4 regions of the Peribacillus sp. YIM B13472 genome follow, and region 4 is predicted to be linked to each of the others. Evidence: riboswitches for the same ligand, from Rfam matches in the RefSeq annotation. Region 4 holds a riboswitch; each other region holds the start of a gene.
The links. Region 4 has a riboswitch for cobalamin ahead of metE (5-methyltetrahydropteroyltriglutamate--homocysteine S-methyltransferase). Riboswitches for the same ligand answer to the same signal wherever they lie in the genome.
Positions count from the first base shown of each region.

Region 1: linked by a shared signal. The riboswitch ahead of ACFX4I_RS05025 ((2Fe-2S) ferredoxin domain-containing protein) and the one ahead of metE (5-methyltetrahydropteroyltriglutamate--homocysteine S-methyltransferase) in region 4 are both predicted to bind cobalamin.
Region 2: linked by a shared signal. The riboswitch ahead of ACFX4I_RS11210 (ribonucleoside-diphosphate reductase subunit alpha) and the one ahead of metE (5-methyltetrahydropteroyltriglutamate--homocysteine S-methyltransferase) in region 4 are both predicted to bind cobalamin.
Region 3: linked by a shared signal. The riboswitch ahead of ACFX4I_RS05945 (ABC transporter substrate-binding protein) and the one ahead of metE (5-methyltetrahydropteroyltriglutamate--homocysteine S-methyltransferase) in region 4 are both predicted to bind cobalamin.

Region 1 covers NZ_JBHZPG010000004.1:122,081-126,294, forward strand. Annotated here, with positions in the region: gene cobJ (precorrin-3B C(17)-methyltransferase) at 1-1,615, opposite strand, end outside; gene ACFX4I_RS05025 ((2Fe-2S) ferredoxin domain-containing protein) at 1,630-1,998, opposite strand; cobalamin riboswitch at 2,149-2,339, opposite strand; cobalamin riboswitch at 2,545-2,739, shown strand; gene ACFX4I_RS05030 (hypothetical protein) at 2,723-2,881, shown strand; gene ACFX4I_RS05035 (energy-coupling factor ABC transporter permease) at 2,915-3,658, shown strand; gene ACFX4I_RS05040 (energy-coupling factor ABC transporter substrate-binding protein) at 3,660-3,971, shown strand; gene cbiQ (cobalt ECF transporter T component CbiQ) at 3,958-4,214, shown strand, end outside.
Region 2 covers NZ_JBHZPG010000011.1:57,379-61,592, reverse strand. Annotated here, with positions in the region: gene ACFX4I_RS11215 (ribonucleotide-diphosphate reductase subunit beta) at 1-147, opposite strand, end outside; gene ACFX4I_RS11210 (ribonucleoside-diphosphate reductase subunit alpha) at 193-2,490, opposite strand; cobalamin riboswitch at 2,629-2,809, opposite strand; gene ACFX4I_RS11205 (manganese-dependent inorganic pyrophosphatase) at 3,103-4,032, shown strand; gene ACFX4I_RS11200 (hypothetical protein) at 4,132-4,214, opposite strand, start outside.
Region 3 covers NZ_JBHZPG010000005.1:115,956-120,169, forward strand. Annotated here, with positions in the region: gene ACFX4I_RS05930 (acyltransferase family protein) at 1-470, shown strand, start outside; tRNA gene ACFX4I_RS05935 (tRNA-Arg) at 719-792, opposite strand; gene ACFX4I_RS05940 (polysaccharide deacetylase family protein) at 997-1,869, shown strand; cobalamin riboswitch at 1,957-2,130, shown strand; gene ACFX4I_RS05945 (ABC transporter substrate-binding protein) at 2,310-3,275, shown strand; gene ACFX4I_RS05950 (FecCD family ABC transporter permease) at 3,238-4,214, shown strand, end outside.
Region 4 covers NZ_JBHZPG010000027.1:66,049-70,262, reverse strand. Annotated here, with positions in the region: gene ACFX4I_RS18920 (aminopeptidase) at 1-574, opposite strand, end outside; gene bcp (thioredoxin-dependent thiol peroxidase) at 586-1,056, opposite strand; gene ACFX4I_RS18910 (potassium channel family protein) at 1,119-1,538, opposite strand; cobalamin riboswitch at 1,786-1,978, shown strand; gene metE (5-methyltetrahydropteroyltriglutamate--homocysteine S-methyltransferase) at 2,124-4,214, shown strand, end outside.

The sequences.
Region 1 (4,214 bases), on a different contig from region 4:
CGATGTCCTGATAAGAAAAATTCTGTATCTTTTTCGAACGTTTGAAGTATTTAAAAAGCCGCTCATTCGGATGGGCATTTTGCTTATACTCCGCGACAATGTCCGTAATCAGTTCAACAAGCTGTTCCGGTTCAATGCCTTCCGCAACAGGCTGGCCTGGATGGGCTGTTCTTCCAACCGGTTTAGCTCCAAGAAATAAGTCGAACTTCCCTTTTCGGAAGACAATCCCGATATCATCCATCACAGCACTATAACAAGCCATCCCACACCCATTAAAACCGATGTTAAGTTCCTTGGGCATTTTCATTCCGCCAAGCACCCGATGTATTTCATCCGCATAAGGAATGGATTCCGTTTTTTCACCATCACAGAAATCACAGGCTTTTAATGTCAGTACATCTCCAATCGGCGATAATAGAAAGTTTGCTGATTGCAATTTCCCCGTAATGACTTCCGGATCCGTTGTCGGAATCTTTAATACGATTTTATGATTTGGCGTGTATTCCATCGTGCCCTTTTCCCCGACAACTTCCGCAAGTGTCATCATTTGTTTGGGAGTGAATTGTTTATTCGCCACACCTGGACTAACGGCAAGTTCGAATACCGACTCCAATTTTTGCTGAACAATTGGCTCAATGGATTGCTGAACGGATTGACCCTTGACTCTTGACAGTGCTTCCATTGCCATTTCAAAGGAAGCTGGCTTCTTTTCTGGTGCTTTTGTAAGTAATCCAACTCCTCCAGCGGATTCGGTAAAGGCTTCATGCACGGAATCGGCTTCTTGATCTAATGCCCACGGTTCCGCTTCTTTTTGCAGACGCTGATGCGGCTTCAATGGTTGCTTTTCCGAATTCAAAGTATATTTCCTCTGATAGCCTCTTGGTGTGATGATTTTGTCATCATATAAAAAGGTGGATGAATTACCAATAATGACGGTGGTCAACATTCCAATATCGTGATTCAACATTTCTTTCAAATTGGTTATGACAATATCCTGCCTATCGCGATATGCACTTTTCACCAACCCGACAGGCGTATCTGGCGAACGGTAGCGAAGGAGAATTTTCTGTGTTTCAACAATTTGCCTGGTCCGCCTGCCGCTGCGCGGATTATACAGGGCAATGACAAAGTCTGCCATTGCAGCTGCTTCAACCCTTTTAGCGATCAGTTCCCAAGGAGTTAAATGATCACTGAGACTGATCGTACACGAATCGTGCATGACTGGTGCCCCAAGTAAAGATGCACAAGAGTTGATTGCAGAAATGCCAGGAATGACTTCAATGCCCACTCCAGTTTCTTCTTTCCAGCCTTTTTCAATCAATACTTCATAAACCAACCCAGCCATCCCGTAAACTCCGGCATCCCCGCTGGAAATAACCGCAACTTTCTTACCCAGCTCAGCTTGTTTCACTGCTTCCTGTGCACGTGATACCTCTTCAGTCATCCCCGTACTAATAATCGTTTGATCTGTAAGCAGTCCCTGAATGAGTTCAACATAAGTTTTATAACCAATGATGTAGTCACTTTCTTGAAGGGCTTCGACAGCACGTTTGGTAATGTGTTCAAAATTCCCTGGCCCAAAGCCCACGACGAATAATTTACCGTTTGTACTCATTAAGACATCTCCTTTTACGCTTTGTTCTTTGAAATACCCGTATGAGCAGGAAAATCTGGATTAGGTGTCATTTTTCCATCATTGAATTGGTAGATCATTTGTGGCACAAACTCCCCATCATCGATATGGCTGACAATCTGGCGACCGAAATCAGGCGTTTCCACTCGATACCAGTTTCCTTGAGGATAGGCAATCACAACGCAGGCATCCTTACATCTTCCGTTACACCGTGTCCTGGTTGTATGGATTTTCAAGTCCAGTCCTTTGGAAGTAATTTCATCGCGAATCGCTTGGGTTACTTCTTCCCCGCCCTTTTTCATACAGCTGCTCCCATTACAAATCAACAGATGTGTATTTGTACCCATTAAGTTCCAAGTAGTCATCTTCTTCCTCCTGCGTTCAAGGAAAAGGCAAAATAAAAAACCTTAACATAAGAGTCAAGGTTTAAAAAAACTATATGAATGAGGAGCCCCAGGCAAGAATGCCCAATCTCCCAAAATCGTCATAGTCCTTCTACCTTTCCCTCCGAAAAGTATCATGCAATTTTAAAAGCAGGTTTCCTGGCTTACGCTTCATTTTACTTTGTCCCTTCCCGGCAACAATGCCAGTGGCTATAGACAATTTCATCAGCGTTTACAGTAGCGGGGGCTGCATCGGACTTTCACCGATTTCCCTATTATCCCTTGATTATTTACACAAGAGCACTTTTAAAATGAAATATTTGGTTTTATTATACATTTCTAACTAACTTTATCTATCATATAACAACTTTATCAAAATTCAATAGTTTATTCCGACTGTTTAGAAAAGTTTAATAGTGTATATCCTGCCCACAAGCCTTTCCTTACAACAAACTTAGTCAAAAAAAAAAAAAAGATTGTGTAGCTGGAATTATTTCTTTATGGTACACTATACGAGAATTTTCTAAATAATTACATAAGTTTTATGGTGTTGAATTTTCGGAATTCAGCTTAAAAGGGAAGCCGGTGAAAATCCGGAGCGGTCCCGCCACTGTAAAGGGAAGTCCTATTACTTTAACTATAATCCACTGTCAAATGAGATGGGAAGGATGTAATGGGATGATGAACCAAAGCCAGGAGACCTGCCATGAAGCGTGAAACTGTTTCAACCTACGAGGATGGGTGTGCGGATCAGGCAGAAAGGCCCATGGTTGGTTTATGCTGCAAAATTCCTGTTCATTACGCACTTCTTTCCTTTGAGAGAAGTGCTTTTTATGTTGGGCGCGCCTTTCTTCTCAGAGATTGATCAGAAAAATTAAAAGTGTTGAAAGGAGAAAGAATGAAAAGAACCAATTGGAAAACCATTTATTTTGTCATTTTACTGCTTTTTGTCCCAAAACGGGCAATGGCCATGCATATCATGGAGGGCTTTTTACCCATTGAATGGGCTATATTCTGGTGGGCCGTGACGCTTCCATTTTTAATCTTGGGTTACCGGTCCATTAGATCCAAAGTAAGGGAAAACCCAGAAACAAAAATGATGCTTGGCCTATCGGGTGCATTTGTATTCATTTTATCGGCCCTAAAGATTCCTTCCGTTACGGGAAGTTCTTCACACCCTACCGGAGTTGGTTTGGGTTCCATATTATTCGGACCATTGGCCATGAGTGTGGTTGGCTCCATCGTTCTGTTATTTCAAGCTGTTTTACTGGCTCACGGAGGATTGACGACATTAGGAGCCAATGCATTTTCCATGGCCGTTTGCGGACCGTTCATTGCTTACTTCGTCTTCAAGGGCGCAACTAAATTGGGGTGGTCTTTTTCACTTGCCGTATTCTTGGCAGCTGCTTTTGGAGATTTGGGAACCTATGTGGTAACTTCCGTTCAACTTGCTCTTGCTTTTCCATCCGAGGTAGGAGGATTCATGGCCTCTTTCAGTAAATTTGCAGGAATTTTTGCCCTGACCCAAATTCCCTTGGCAATCAGTGAGGGGTTATTGACAGTCGTCGTGATGAATTTCTTGAAAAAATACAATCTAGGCGAATTGAAATTGCTGCGAGTTTTATCTAAGGAGGCCCGTTAACATGAAAAAAAGTTTACTGCTGCTTTTCCTGGTCGTCATTCTAGCTACCATCCCGTTAATCACACAACAAGGAACGGAATTTGGCGGTGCAGATGGGGAGGCTGAAGAAGCCATCACTAAAATCCAGCCGGAATACAAGCCATGGTTCAACAGTATTTGGGAGCCGCCAGGTGCAGAAACCGAAAGCTTATTATTTGCGCTGCAAGCTGCAATCGGAGCTGGTTTCATTGGTTATTTCATAGGTGTAACGAGACAAAGGAATAAGCAAACCAAACAAGAAATTCCCGAAAAATCGAAGCATGTTACTCATTGATAAATATGCCTATTTCAATGGGCTAAAGGATGTACATCCGTTGGAAAAGATGGTTTTTGCACTCTCCCTTTTGCTATTTTCGTTAACGGTAAGGGATATGACCGTTTCGCTCATCACTTTTACGGTGATGAGCGCTTTAATCATTTTTGCGGCAAAAATCCCGTTTTCTTATTATCTTAAATTACTTCTATTACCAGGATTTTTTATACTATCAGGAACAATTACCATCCTTTTTTCTTTTAC
Region 2 (4,214 bases), on a different contig from region 4:
GATGAGCTGTGTATAGGTATCATAGAATTTTTCATACTGAATATCGTTCCAAAGGAGGAAGCCTGAAGCTTCTCCTTTGAAAACACCGGTTGCCTTGGTTGGATGCGTAGGTTCGAGCATCCGAATCTTTTTGATATGATTGGTCATTCGTGAAAACTCCTTTAAGAATAGATTACTAGGTTATGATTGTCGTTAACTTGAACAGCTTTCGCAGGCATTGTCATATTCGGAAGAAGTCGAACGTACATAATACGTTGATTTCAATCCGCTTTCCCATGCCGTTAAATGGATATCCAATAGGACCTTCGCTTTGATTGTATTGTGTACATACAGATTAAAGCTGATTGCTTGGTCAATATGGCGTTGGCGGGCTGCGTTTTGCCTGATGCTTTCCAGTTGGTCCAAATTAAATCGCGTCTTTTTATAATATTCATACGTATTTGGCGTCAAGCCTGGCGCGGTCACCTTGAATTTGAAGTTTTTCTTTTCTTCGTAAAATTCAATTTCATACAAAGGATCGATTCCATCCGTGGAATTACCGATTTTAGCTGTCGAAGAATTCGGGGCAATGGCCATTAAATATCCATTACGGGTCCCATGTTCCTGCACGTCTGCTTTTAAATCCATCCATTTTTGATCTGTATAGTCACGCAGTTCGAAATAGTCCCCTGTATGCCAATCAGATCCTTCAAAATATGGGTATGATCCTTTTTCCTTGGCCAATTCGTTGGATGCCTTGATTGTTAAGTAAGCGATCTTTTCGTATAAAGCATCTGCATAGTGAACAGCCTCATCGGATTCCCAATAAATATTCTGTGTGGCAAGTAAATGATGCCATCCAAACGTTCCTAAACCAATTGCCCGGTAACGTTTGTTCGAGATGGATGCTTGTTTGACAGGAAGATTATTCACATCAATGACATTATCCAGCATGCGGATCTGGATGGGAATCAATCTTTCCAGAACATCGCTGCCCACCGCCTGGGGCAAGTTAATGGATGAAAGGTTGCAGACAACGAAATCGCCGCTTTTACGAACCACGACAACATCTCCATCTTCTGTTTCATATTCATCCGTGATCGTCGAAGGGCTTAGGTTTTGGGCAATCTCCGTGCAAAGGTTAGAACAATAAATCATACCTTTATGTTTATTGGGATTCTTCCGATTCACTTCATCGCGGTAGAACATATACGGTACGCCTTCTTCTAATTGAGAAATCATGATGCTTTTCATGATGTCCATCGCATTGATTTTTTCGAAGCTATAGTTTGGAAGCGTGCCATTTTCTGCGGCCTCGACAGCAAGTGCATAATGATTCCTGAAGCTTCCTTCGCCTTTCTTCTCGTCATAAAGATCTTCAAGTGAAAATCCAAGGGTTTGCTTAACGGTATGAGGATCGAAAAGATACCATTCTTTTCTGTCGCGTACAGCTTCCATGAATAAATCGGGTATGCATACACCTGTAAAAATATCATGGGCTTTTAATCTGTCATCCCCGTTTTGTGTCTTCAAATCGAGGAAGCTCATGATATCTTTATGCCAGGCATCCAAGTAAATCGCGATGGCACCTTTACGTTGACCCAATTGATCGACACTCACGGCTGTCTGGTTGAATAGTCGAATCCAGGGGGTCGTGCCGGAACTGTTTCCAGAGAAACCACGGATATCAGAACCAAGCGAGCGAACCTTACCGACGTAAAGACCGACACCGCCGCCAAATTTAGATACTTTTGCTGCATCATAGTTTGATAGGTAGATTCCGTCAATGGAATCTTCAATTGCGTCGATAAAGCAAGAGCTTAACTGTCCATGTGTTTTACCTGCATTGGAGAGTGTAGGAGTCGCAACGGTCATAAAAAGATTGGACATGGCCCAGTATGCTTCTTTTATAAGTTGCAGGCGGTGCTCCGTTTTTTCCAATCGCATGATTTCCATCGCGATGATCATGAAACGTTCTTGTGGCAGTTCGTAGACCTTATCCTTTTGTGGGCGGGCTAGATAGCGGTCGTTCAATAAGTAGATGCCTATGTAAGAGAATAATTTATCTTTTTCCGGGTCGATCACCGAACCCAATTCCTCAATTTCCGCTTTCGTATATGAAGATAGCAGTTCTGATTTATAAATGGGATAACGCTGACCTTCTGAAAGCTGGGAGAGTTCCGTGATCAGCTCATAGAATGGGCCATAACTCATGCCTTCATAACCTCGATTGGCTTGTGCATCCCTATACATTGTATTCAACAGTTCTGCTGCAGCGACGAACGTCCAATCCGGAGCATCGATATCCACATTTTCAAGAGCGAGCTGAATCAGTTTTTTTGATGCCTGTTCTTCGGTTGAGTCACTTTTGCGATCTAGCCATTTTGTAAAACGCTTTTTGAACTTTTCCATATCGAGATGGCCTTCGAATTCCTTTGATAACATCTCAAGCTGGATGGATTTCGTTTCTGTGTCATTTTCACTTATGGTAGAGTTATATGTTTGAGTCATTAATGATCCTCCTAGTTAACTTCAGCTAAAATAAAAAAAACGCCCAATGAATTGAGCGGATCAAACGATAGAATAAAAGAGCCATGAAAAAATAGCCGTTAAACTATCGTTTCATCATCTCAATCCCCGAAGAATAAGAAACGTGAAAAATTCAAGGCAGGTCTCCTGACTCATGATCATCCTACTTTGAGTCCTTCCCGTATAGAGAGCTATACAGTGGGTATCTCATTTCGTCACATTTACAGTTGCGGGGACAGTTCCGGGTTTACACCGGATTCCCTTTTCAGCCATCACTGGCACCTTGGATTATAAAAAATTCTATATATAGTTATTAGTAATGTTTGTATAATCAATATCTAGTATTTCTGCTTATATTATCGTAAGCCATATACGATGATAATTCAACTAATATATTTGAAAAAAACCAATCCTTATCTATTGACAAAGTGATGGCAGAGTGTGAGGGAATGAAAGATTTTATTGGGGAATGGGTAATTCAAGCGCTGATTTTACGCGATTTTGTGTTAAAATAAAGTGTCTAGTAAAGGTGGCTCTCCCTTATTGCGATAAGGGGATTCGCGGAAAAATATTTAAGAAAAAGGGGATAAAATCTTGGAAAAAGTATTAGTTTTTGGACATAAAAACCCGGATACAGACACAATCTGTTCAGCAATCGCTTATGCAGACCTGAAAAAGCAGTTAGGTATCAACGCTGAACCAGTTCGTCTGGGTGAAGTGAATGGTGAAACTCAATATGCATTGGACCAATTCAAATTCGAAGCTCCCCGCCTTGTGGAAAAAGTTGCAGGGGAAGCTGAAGGCGTAATCCTGGTCGATCATAACGAACGCCAGCAAAGTGCTGAAGATATTGACCAAGTCCGTGTGTTGGAAGTTATCGACCATCACCGTATCGCTAACTTTGAAACAAGCGATCCACTATATTACCGTGCGGAACCAGTTGGCTGTACGGCAACCATTTTAAATAAAATTTATAAAGAAAACGGCATTGAAGTCCCTAAAGCAATCGCAGGTCTTATGCTGTCTGCCATCATTTCCGATTCGTTATTGTTCAAATCACCTACATGCACGGAGCAAGACGTTGCAGCAGCAATGGAACTGGCTGCCATTGCGGGAGTCGACGCTGAAACATACGGCTTGGAAATGTTGAAAGCTGGAGCTGACTTGAGCGACAAAACGATTGCCCAGCTTATCACTCTTGATGCAAAGGAATTCTCCATGGGAATGGCAAAAGTGGAGATAGCACAGGTCAATGCTGTAGATCCGAACGAAGTCCTTGCTAAGCAAACAGAATTGGAAGCGGCGATTGAAGCGGTCATCGCTGATAAGGAATTGGACTTATTCCTTTTTGTCGTAACGGATATCTTGACTAATGATTCTGTTGCCTTGGCTCTTGGTAAGGCAGCTTATGCAGTGGAAAAAGCATATGACGTTTCATTAAACAATAACATCGCCGTCTTAGAAGGCGTTGTATCCCGTAAAAAACAAATCGTGCCGGTCTTAACGGACGTATTCAGCAAATAATACAGGAAAAGGGGTGCTCATTAATAACATGGGCATCCTTTTTCTGTACATGCAAAAAAAAGACTCAACCACCATTAAGGGTGTTTTGAGTCTTTTTTCTTAATTCAAAGCTTCCTTTTCTTTTTCATAGGCAATGACAATCAGTTCTTTGTTGGCTTCCTCGCCAAGTCTGCTTTCAAAGC
Region 3 (4,214 bases), on a different contig from region 4:
GGGTCAATAATGTTCTCGATTATCTAAAGGATTCAGATGTAGATCTTGTCATTTCTCACGCCACAGCTTCTGATACGCCTAATAATAAAATACAACAACAAATGGTTGATCAGCTGCAGTATGTTAAAGATGAATATGGTATTGAAGTGTTAGCGATTCGTGATGATCCAAGATATAGTTTTAATGTGCTGGAATCATTAGAAACACATGGACTAGAAGAAACTACAAAAAAAATGAATTCAGTAGATAATCAGAAAGACGAAAGCTTTTGGAGACAATTTGAAAAAGAGAATCAATCCTTGCATAAAATTGACTTAACAGATTACTTCAAGGTAAACGGTAAATTTCAGCCTATTATTGGTAATGTTATCATTTACCGTGATAATAGACATTTAACGAATACTTATTCTGAAAGTTTCGGACCTGTTTTTGAAGAAAAAATCAACGAGATAGGCCTAGATAGAAAATAAGTATAACTAAAGGGTAATTTGTTTGAAGTATAATATTGGTTATCTTGATATAAAGAATCTGAGTTCTGTGTTTTACAGGGCTCGGATTTTTTTATATCTATTAAGCTTGATGAAGTTGTGGTCACTTTGTCTAATTTAGCTTTGAGTCCTGCATTTTTTCCATCCCATAAATCACTTGCTCTTATACCAACAGAAAAAACCCTGTTACTCCGCGGAAGAAGCGCGTTGTAACAGGGTTTTTTAATTAGCGTCCCAGATAGGAATCGAACCTACGACCTACAGCTTAGGAGGCTGTCGCTCTATCCTGCTGAGCTACTGGGACATATATATAAGTCGACGACTTATTTATTATATTTCTTATAGGCAAACTTTTCAAGCTTATAGCACATACTTATGAAAAAAATCTTCATAAATGCTCAGCAGGTCACTAAGCTCTCGCGTTTTCCTATCATTTCATTAAATGGAATACTTTATTATCCGCTAGTTTTCTGGTACTATTACACTAGAAAAAATTAGGGGAATGATAGTGAAAAGATATAGAGTTTTATGGATGGTGGCATTGCTGGGGATTTTGATTTTACCTGGATGTTCACAACGGATTTTAGAGGGTATAGGCATAAAGACGGCAGCACCGATTGCGGAAGATGACATTGAGGTGGCCGAGGCGGCTGAGAATGAGACCGGTCAGGATTTGGAAGGTCAAATCGATACGGGAGACTGGATAACGGCCGAGTCCGCAGTCCAGCTTCCAATCTTGATGTATCACAGCATTTCTGAAGGTAATGGCCTTCGGGTTCCAAGTGAGGAATTCCGATCACAGATGGCTTGGCTTCGGGAAAATGGTTACTATACATTATCCCCTGAAGAAGCATACCTCGTTTTAACCGAGAATCGGATGCCAAGTGAGAAGTGCGTCTGGCTTACTTTTGATGATGGTTACACAGATAACTACACGGAGGCTTTCCCGATATTAAAGGAAAATGATATGAAAGCAACTGTCTTCATGATCGGTAAGTCCATTGATAAAGGTCATCACCTGACTGAAGATCAAATGTTGGAGATGAGCAGGAATGGGATTTCGATCGAAAGCCATACCATCAACCATTTGGAGCTGAACCGCATGACGGCAGAGCAGCAAGAAGCGGAAATGGTTCAGTCGAAGGAGCTATTCGACCGTATCCTCGATCAGGACACGACAGTGCTTTCCTATCCGGTTGGCCGGTATAATGAAGAGAGTCTAAGGCTGTCAGAAGAAGCTGGATACAAGATGGCAGTCACTACCGAACCTGGGGGAGCTTCAAGGGACCAAGGGATGCATGCCCTGCATCGAGTTCGGATTTCACCCGGGTTATCAGTCGATGGGTTTGCGTCACTGATTGAAAATTCTTCAAATCATTGAAGGTGGACGGGTCATTTCGAACTTGTTCAGAAAAATCATATAATAATCGATTCTAACATGGTGTATAATGAAGGCAGTGAAAATTATATGCATAAGAACGATTTGGTGTCTTAATGACTTAAAAGGGAAGTTGGTGAAATGCCAGCGCGGTCCCGCCACTGTATATGGGAGTTGACGGCTGTGTACCACTGTATGAGATATGGGAAGGTGCCGTTGACGATGACCATGAGCCAGGAGACCTGCCGAATTCGTACACCTGTAACCTACGCGGATGGGAAGGTGTGTGGCAGACCCTAAGAAAGAGTCCGTAATGATATTGTTGCCATGCAAGCACCTTCCGTTTAACGGGAGGTGCTTTTTGTTTTGGGGGCATCTTCCAACAATGCGTTTTCTTTATTTAGGTGGGAAGAAATTAAATGAAAAGATTGTGGGGAATGAAAATGAAGAAGATTTTTGGTCTGATATTGTTGATGTTGCTTACTGCAGGCATGATGGTTGGCTGCAGTGATGCTACTGATGAAGGAAAAGAAAAGCAGCAAACGAATCATGCTCAACACGAAGCTTTCCCGATTACGATTAAAGATGCAACTGGGGAAAAAGTAACGATAGAACAAAAACCGAAGAAAATCGTTTCGTTGATACCAAGTAATACGGAAGTGGTCTTTGCACTTGGTTTGGGCAAAAAGGTCGTTGGTGTATCCGACAATGATAATTACCCGGAAGAAACGAAGGAAATTGAAAAAGTTGGCGGAATGGAAATGAACACAGAGCTGATTGTCTCCATGAAGCCTGATCTTGTTCTTGCGCATGCATCAAGTGCCCATAATTCAAATGAGGGTTTACAACAACTTAAGGATGCTGGAATAGATGTCCTCGTAGTCAATGATGCACAAAGCTTTGACCAAGTCTATAAGTCTATTGAAATGATTGGACAGGCAACGGGAGAACATGATAAGGCAAAAGAAATCGTTACGGATATGAAAACGAAGCTCAAGGATATCCAGGAAAAGGCCAAATCCGTAAAGGAAGAGGATAGGAAGACCGTTTTAGTGGAAGTTTCGCCTTCACCGGATATATACACACCTGGAAAAAATACTTTCATGAATGAGATGCTTAATATTATTTCAGCGGATAATGCTGCTGCTGAATTGGACGGATGGGCAAAAATTGATGAAGAGTCGATGATTGCTGCAAATCCGGATGTCATCATTACAACGTATGGTTACTATACGAAAGATTCAGTAAGTGAAGTGACGGGCCGAAAAGGATGGCAAGACGTAAATGCTATTAAGAATGGCCAAGTCTTTGATGTCCATTCTGACTTGGTGACCCGTTCCGGTCCACGTTTAATAGAGGGAGTAGAGGAACTTGCCAAATCAGTCTATCCGAACCAATTTGACAACTAAATGGACGTTTGCTTATTTGATTGCGTTGTTAATTTTGTTATTCGCAATGACGATAGGCATTTCCTTTGGTTCGGTGCCAGTACCCATTCCCGTACTTATACAAATAATCGGCAAGGAGATTTTCCATTTGCCGATTTCTGCTGATCCGGATGTGATGCTTACGAATATCGTGATGAACATCCGCTTGCCGCGTGTATTGCTTGCGGGTTTGGTCGGGGCATCACTTGCGATTGCAGGTGCGGCTTTTCAGGGACTGCTCCGGAACCCGCTCGCTGATCCTTACACATTGGGTATTTCATCAGGAGCATCGGTCGGCGCCGTATTGACAATATTCTTGAATATTTCACTGCCATTCATCGGTTTATATACTCTTCCGGCATTGAGCATCTTATGCTCAGTGCTCACGATGCTTTGCGTACTGACTTTTGCAAAAAAAATGGATCGTTCGATGAAAGTGGAAACGATTATTTTAACGGGAATCATTTTCAGCTCGTTTTTAAGTGCCTTCATTTCATTGATGATTGCGCTGACGGGTGATGAATTAAGACAAATTATCGGCTGGCTGATGGGTAGCGTTTCAATGCGCGGATGGAATTACATTGCAATCATTTTGCCGTTTTTTATCATTGGTTCATTGATCTTGATCATGAATACAAGTGAATTGAATGCGATGACTTTCGGGGAGGACCGGGCAAAACACTTAGGTGTGAATGTTAAACGGCGGAAAATGTGGATCTTGATAGCCGGTTCGACATTGACAGGGGCAGCCGTTGCCGTTTCGGGGGCAATTGGCTTTGTAGGATTGGTCATTCCTCATTTTGTCCGAAAGATTTGGGGGCCTGACCATAAACATTTACTTCCGTTGTCATTGTTGATAGGAAGCGGATTCTTAATATTGGCGGATTTTGTGGCACGAACGATCATTGCCCCATCGGAACT
Region 4 (4,214 bases):
CTGTCCCTGGTGAAACGATCCTGACTTTGTCAGTCCGTTCCATCAATTGTTTTAACGGTTTCAAGGCCGCCTCCATTTTCCCGTAATCCATGGTGCATACGTTCAACAGAAAGTCTTGGTACCTGTTGAAGGTCATGCCGGCTTTTTGCGCTGATGCGTTGGTGGGATAATTAAGTAAGACCCAACGACGGTTGTTTACATAGAAAAGAGTGGGGGATTTCATAGCCTCCCCTTGAAGTCGGAGCCTCTCGATGGGAACATCAGTCATTTCCACATCGTTTTCTTCCCCTGTGATGATGATGACTGCATCGATATCCGTATATTTCTTCAGAGCCCATTGCGAAGATGTGTCAAGTTGCTCCTTCACATTCCCTTGTAGCAGGTGGCGGCTTATCTCATCGTCTTCGAGTTCTACATATGGATAAGCACCCACTCTGTATACTTCATCAATCAGCTCTTTCAATAATGGTTTCGTGTTGATATGCCCCCGTATGAGGATTCTCTCTTTTGGCTGTAATTGTATCGAATGATGAATCAGCCTGGCTGCAAGCCTCGTTATTCGCTCATCCTTCATCTGCCTGTCCCTTATTTTTCGAGGTCGCGAAGAGTTTCAAGCGCTTCTTCGACGTGGCCTTTGACTTTTACTTTACGCCATTCTTTGACTACCTTACCAGCCTTATCAATCAGGAAAGTTGAACGTTCAATGCCCATATACTCCTTGCCGAAGTTCTTTTTCAATTGCCACACATCAAATGATTCAGCCGCTTCATGATTTTCGTCAGCCAGCAGCAGAAAAGGCAATCCATGTTTTTCAATGAATTTTTCATGACGTGCCGCTGGATCTGGGCTGATACCAATGATGACCGCGTTCAATTCCTCGAATTGCTCATTATGGTCCCGGAAATCACAGGCCTCCGTCGTACAACCTGGCGTCATGTCTTTTGGATAAAAATATAAAACAATGTTTTTCCCCTTAAAATCCGATAGGGAAACCATTTCACCATTATTTGCAGGGAGTTTGAAATCAGGTGCTTTTTCTCCAATTTTAACAGTCATATTGAACCCTCCATTTCTTTCATTATGGTAAGAGTACCCAATAATCGAAAGAAACACAACTTTCATTTATCCTTCCTATCTTTCTGCTCCAGATCGATAACTGTCCGAATCACGAACGCTGCCGGCAGTGTATACCCGATGAAAGCCTGAATGGTAGCTATCATCCTGCCCATACCAATCGGGGCTATATCTCCATACCCTACAGAAAACATCGTCATCGCACTGAAATAAAAAGAAGTCTTCAACTGTTCATAGAAAGTACCATCCAACCGATTGCCCATATCAAGAATCACCGAATGATTCTGAAGCTCGTATAATAAATAAATCAGGGCAAATCCAACCAATATCGTCGCATATAAATTGCCAAGCCACAGCATATCCTCCAGAGAAAATTTCTTTCCTCCCGACTCAACAAGAAATAACGTACGAATGCTCATCACCATGCAAAAAATGATTCCTGCAATCAAGATGTAGAAAGTCATCCCCCACGCCCCATTTCAAAACGCCACTCCCTCTATACATACTCCCTGTCCAAACAATATATTCTTTTTTAGGAACAGACCTAATCCTTATCACCCACACACTCAATAAACGGATACTTTTCCCGAATCTTTTTTCCATGTTGACCCTTTCGGTCGGATATGTTAAGATTGTCTAAATTTTTATAATAGTTTTTATTTTATAAATTTTTAGCCTGCAAACAGTGTTTATAAAGGCAGGTTTTGTAAAATTTCATATGTGGGAATAGGTTCCTAATTTTAAATTAGGATTAAAAGGGAAGTCCGGTGTAATTCCGGCACGGTCCCGCCACTGTAATGGGAGTGTTAGCGCCATCCAATATGCCACTGATCAAAGGATCGGGAAGGCCCGCAGCTAATGATAATCCCTAAGTCAGGAGACCTGCCTATTTCGACAACACTGTTTTAACCTACGGGAGATAGGGAGGTGTTAGGGACCTTATAATTGTAAGGGGCATTCTGCATGCCTCTTATTTTAAGCATTTCTAACTTTCTCTTTTGACGGTTAGGGATGCTTTTTTTATTGTTCAATAAAATGAATGTAGGAGGATGGGAATTTTGAAAAGCAGTAGTTTGGGTTACCCTCGAATCGGGGAAAATCGTGAATGGAAACGTACATTGGAAGCTTACTGGTCAGGTAAAATCGATGAAGCGGAATTTACGGCACAACTAAAAGCAATCCGTTTAGGCAACTTACAAAAACAGAAGCAACGGGGTATTGATATCATTCCTGTCAACGACTTCACTTTCTATGATCAAATGCTCGATATGTCCGTCATGTTCGGTCTTGTTCCTGAACGTTATTCAGCCTATGAAGGCGGCAGCGTTCCCCTTTCCGTATATTATTCAATGGCTCGAGGAAACAATGATGAAGTCGCTTCCGAAATGACGAAATGGTTCAATACGAACTATCACTATATTGTCCCTGAATTAAAACTGCCACAGCTGACTTTAACAGAAAATAAACCACTTGCAGCATATCGGGAAGCCAAGGAAAAGCTAGGGATTGAAACGAAGCCCGTGTTGATCGGACCTTATACCTTCATCTCCCTTTCCAAAGGCTTCAATAAACAAGAGATCCCTGGCATCATCCTGAGCTTGCTTCCCCTATACACACAAATCCTGCGGGAGTTGGAGCAAGAAGGCGTGAAGTGGGTACAAATGGACGAACCTTCTCTTGTTTCATCCATTTCCAAGGATGATATGCAAACTGTTACTTACCTCTACGAAAAACTGAATGAAGCAGCACCAAACCTGAACATCATGCTACAAACATACTTTGATGCCGTGGAACACTACCAAGAAGTCATCGAATTAAAAGTCCAAGGAATCGGTCTTGATTTTGTACATGATAAAGGGAGAAATCTAAGTAACCTTGAAGCATTTGGCTTCCCGAAGGACAAAGTGCTTGCTGCAGGTGTGATTGACGGAAAAAACATTTGGCTATCTGATTTAACGAAAAAAATTCAATTGATTGAGACTCTTAAGAAAAAGGTAGCCGAAGACCAAATCTGGCTTCAGCCCTCTTGTTCCCTGCTTCATGTCCCAGTGACCGTTCGCAATGAATCCGCCCTTTCAAAAGAAGTGAAACAGGCCCTTGCTTTCGCTGATGAGAAACTTGAGGAAATCACACTCTTGGTCAAAGGGAATAATCAAGGCTTTGAAGCAATCGCCGAAAAAGTAGTTGCCAATAAATGTACGGTTCAAACGTTAGCAAGTTCAAATGCACGGAATCATGGGACTGTACAATTGAAAGTCGAAAAGGTTAAAACCAGGACCGCCGGCCGTCACATTCCATTTAAAGAGCGTTACCAAAAACAACAGGAATTTTTCAAATTGCCTTTTCTTCCTTCGACTACGATCGGTAGCTTTCCGCAGACATTTGAAGTTAAACAAGCACGGGGGAAATTCAAAAGAGGAGAATGGACCGCTCAGCAATATGAAACATTCGTTAACGAAGAAATCGGCAGGTGGATCGAAATCCAAGAAGAAATCGGTTTGGATGTTCTCGTTCATGGGGAATTCGAACGGACGGATATGGTTGAATACTTCGGCCATAAGTTAGGCGGTTTCGTCTTTCTGGAAAAGGGTTGGGTACAATCCTATGGATCCCGCTGCGTGAAACCACCAGTCATCTACGGCGACATCCATTTCATCGAACCGATGACAGTCAGGGAAAGTGTATACGCACAATCACTGACGAAGAAGACGGTAAAGGGAATGCTTACAGGTCCTGTTACGATTTTGAACTGGTCATTTGTCCGTGATGATATTTCCAGGGAGAATGTTTGTTATCAGCTGGCGCTCGCTTTGGAAAAAGAAGTCATTGCATTAGAATCCGCTGGAATTAAAATGATTCAGGTTGATGAGCCTGCACTTAGAGAAGGTCTGCCATTGAAAAAAAGCGATCGCGACGAGTATTTGAACTGGGCTGTGAATTCATTCTTGATATCCACATCAAGCGTGGAGGATACAACCCAAATTCATACGCATATGTGCTATTGCGACTTCAACAGTTTCATGGATGTCATCTCCTCCCTCGATGCCGATGTAATATCCATCGAAACATCCCGTAGTCACGGGGAGCTAGCTTCCGCATTCGAGGAAAAAACATATGAAAAAGGTATTGGCCTGGGTGTG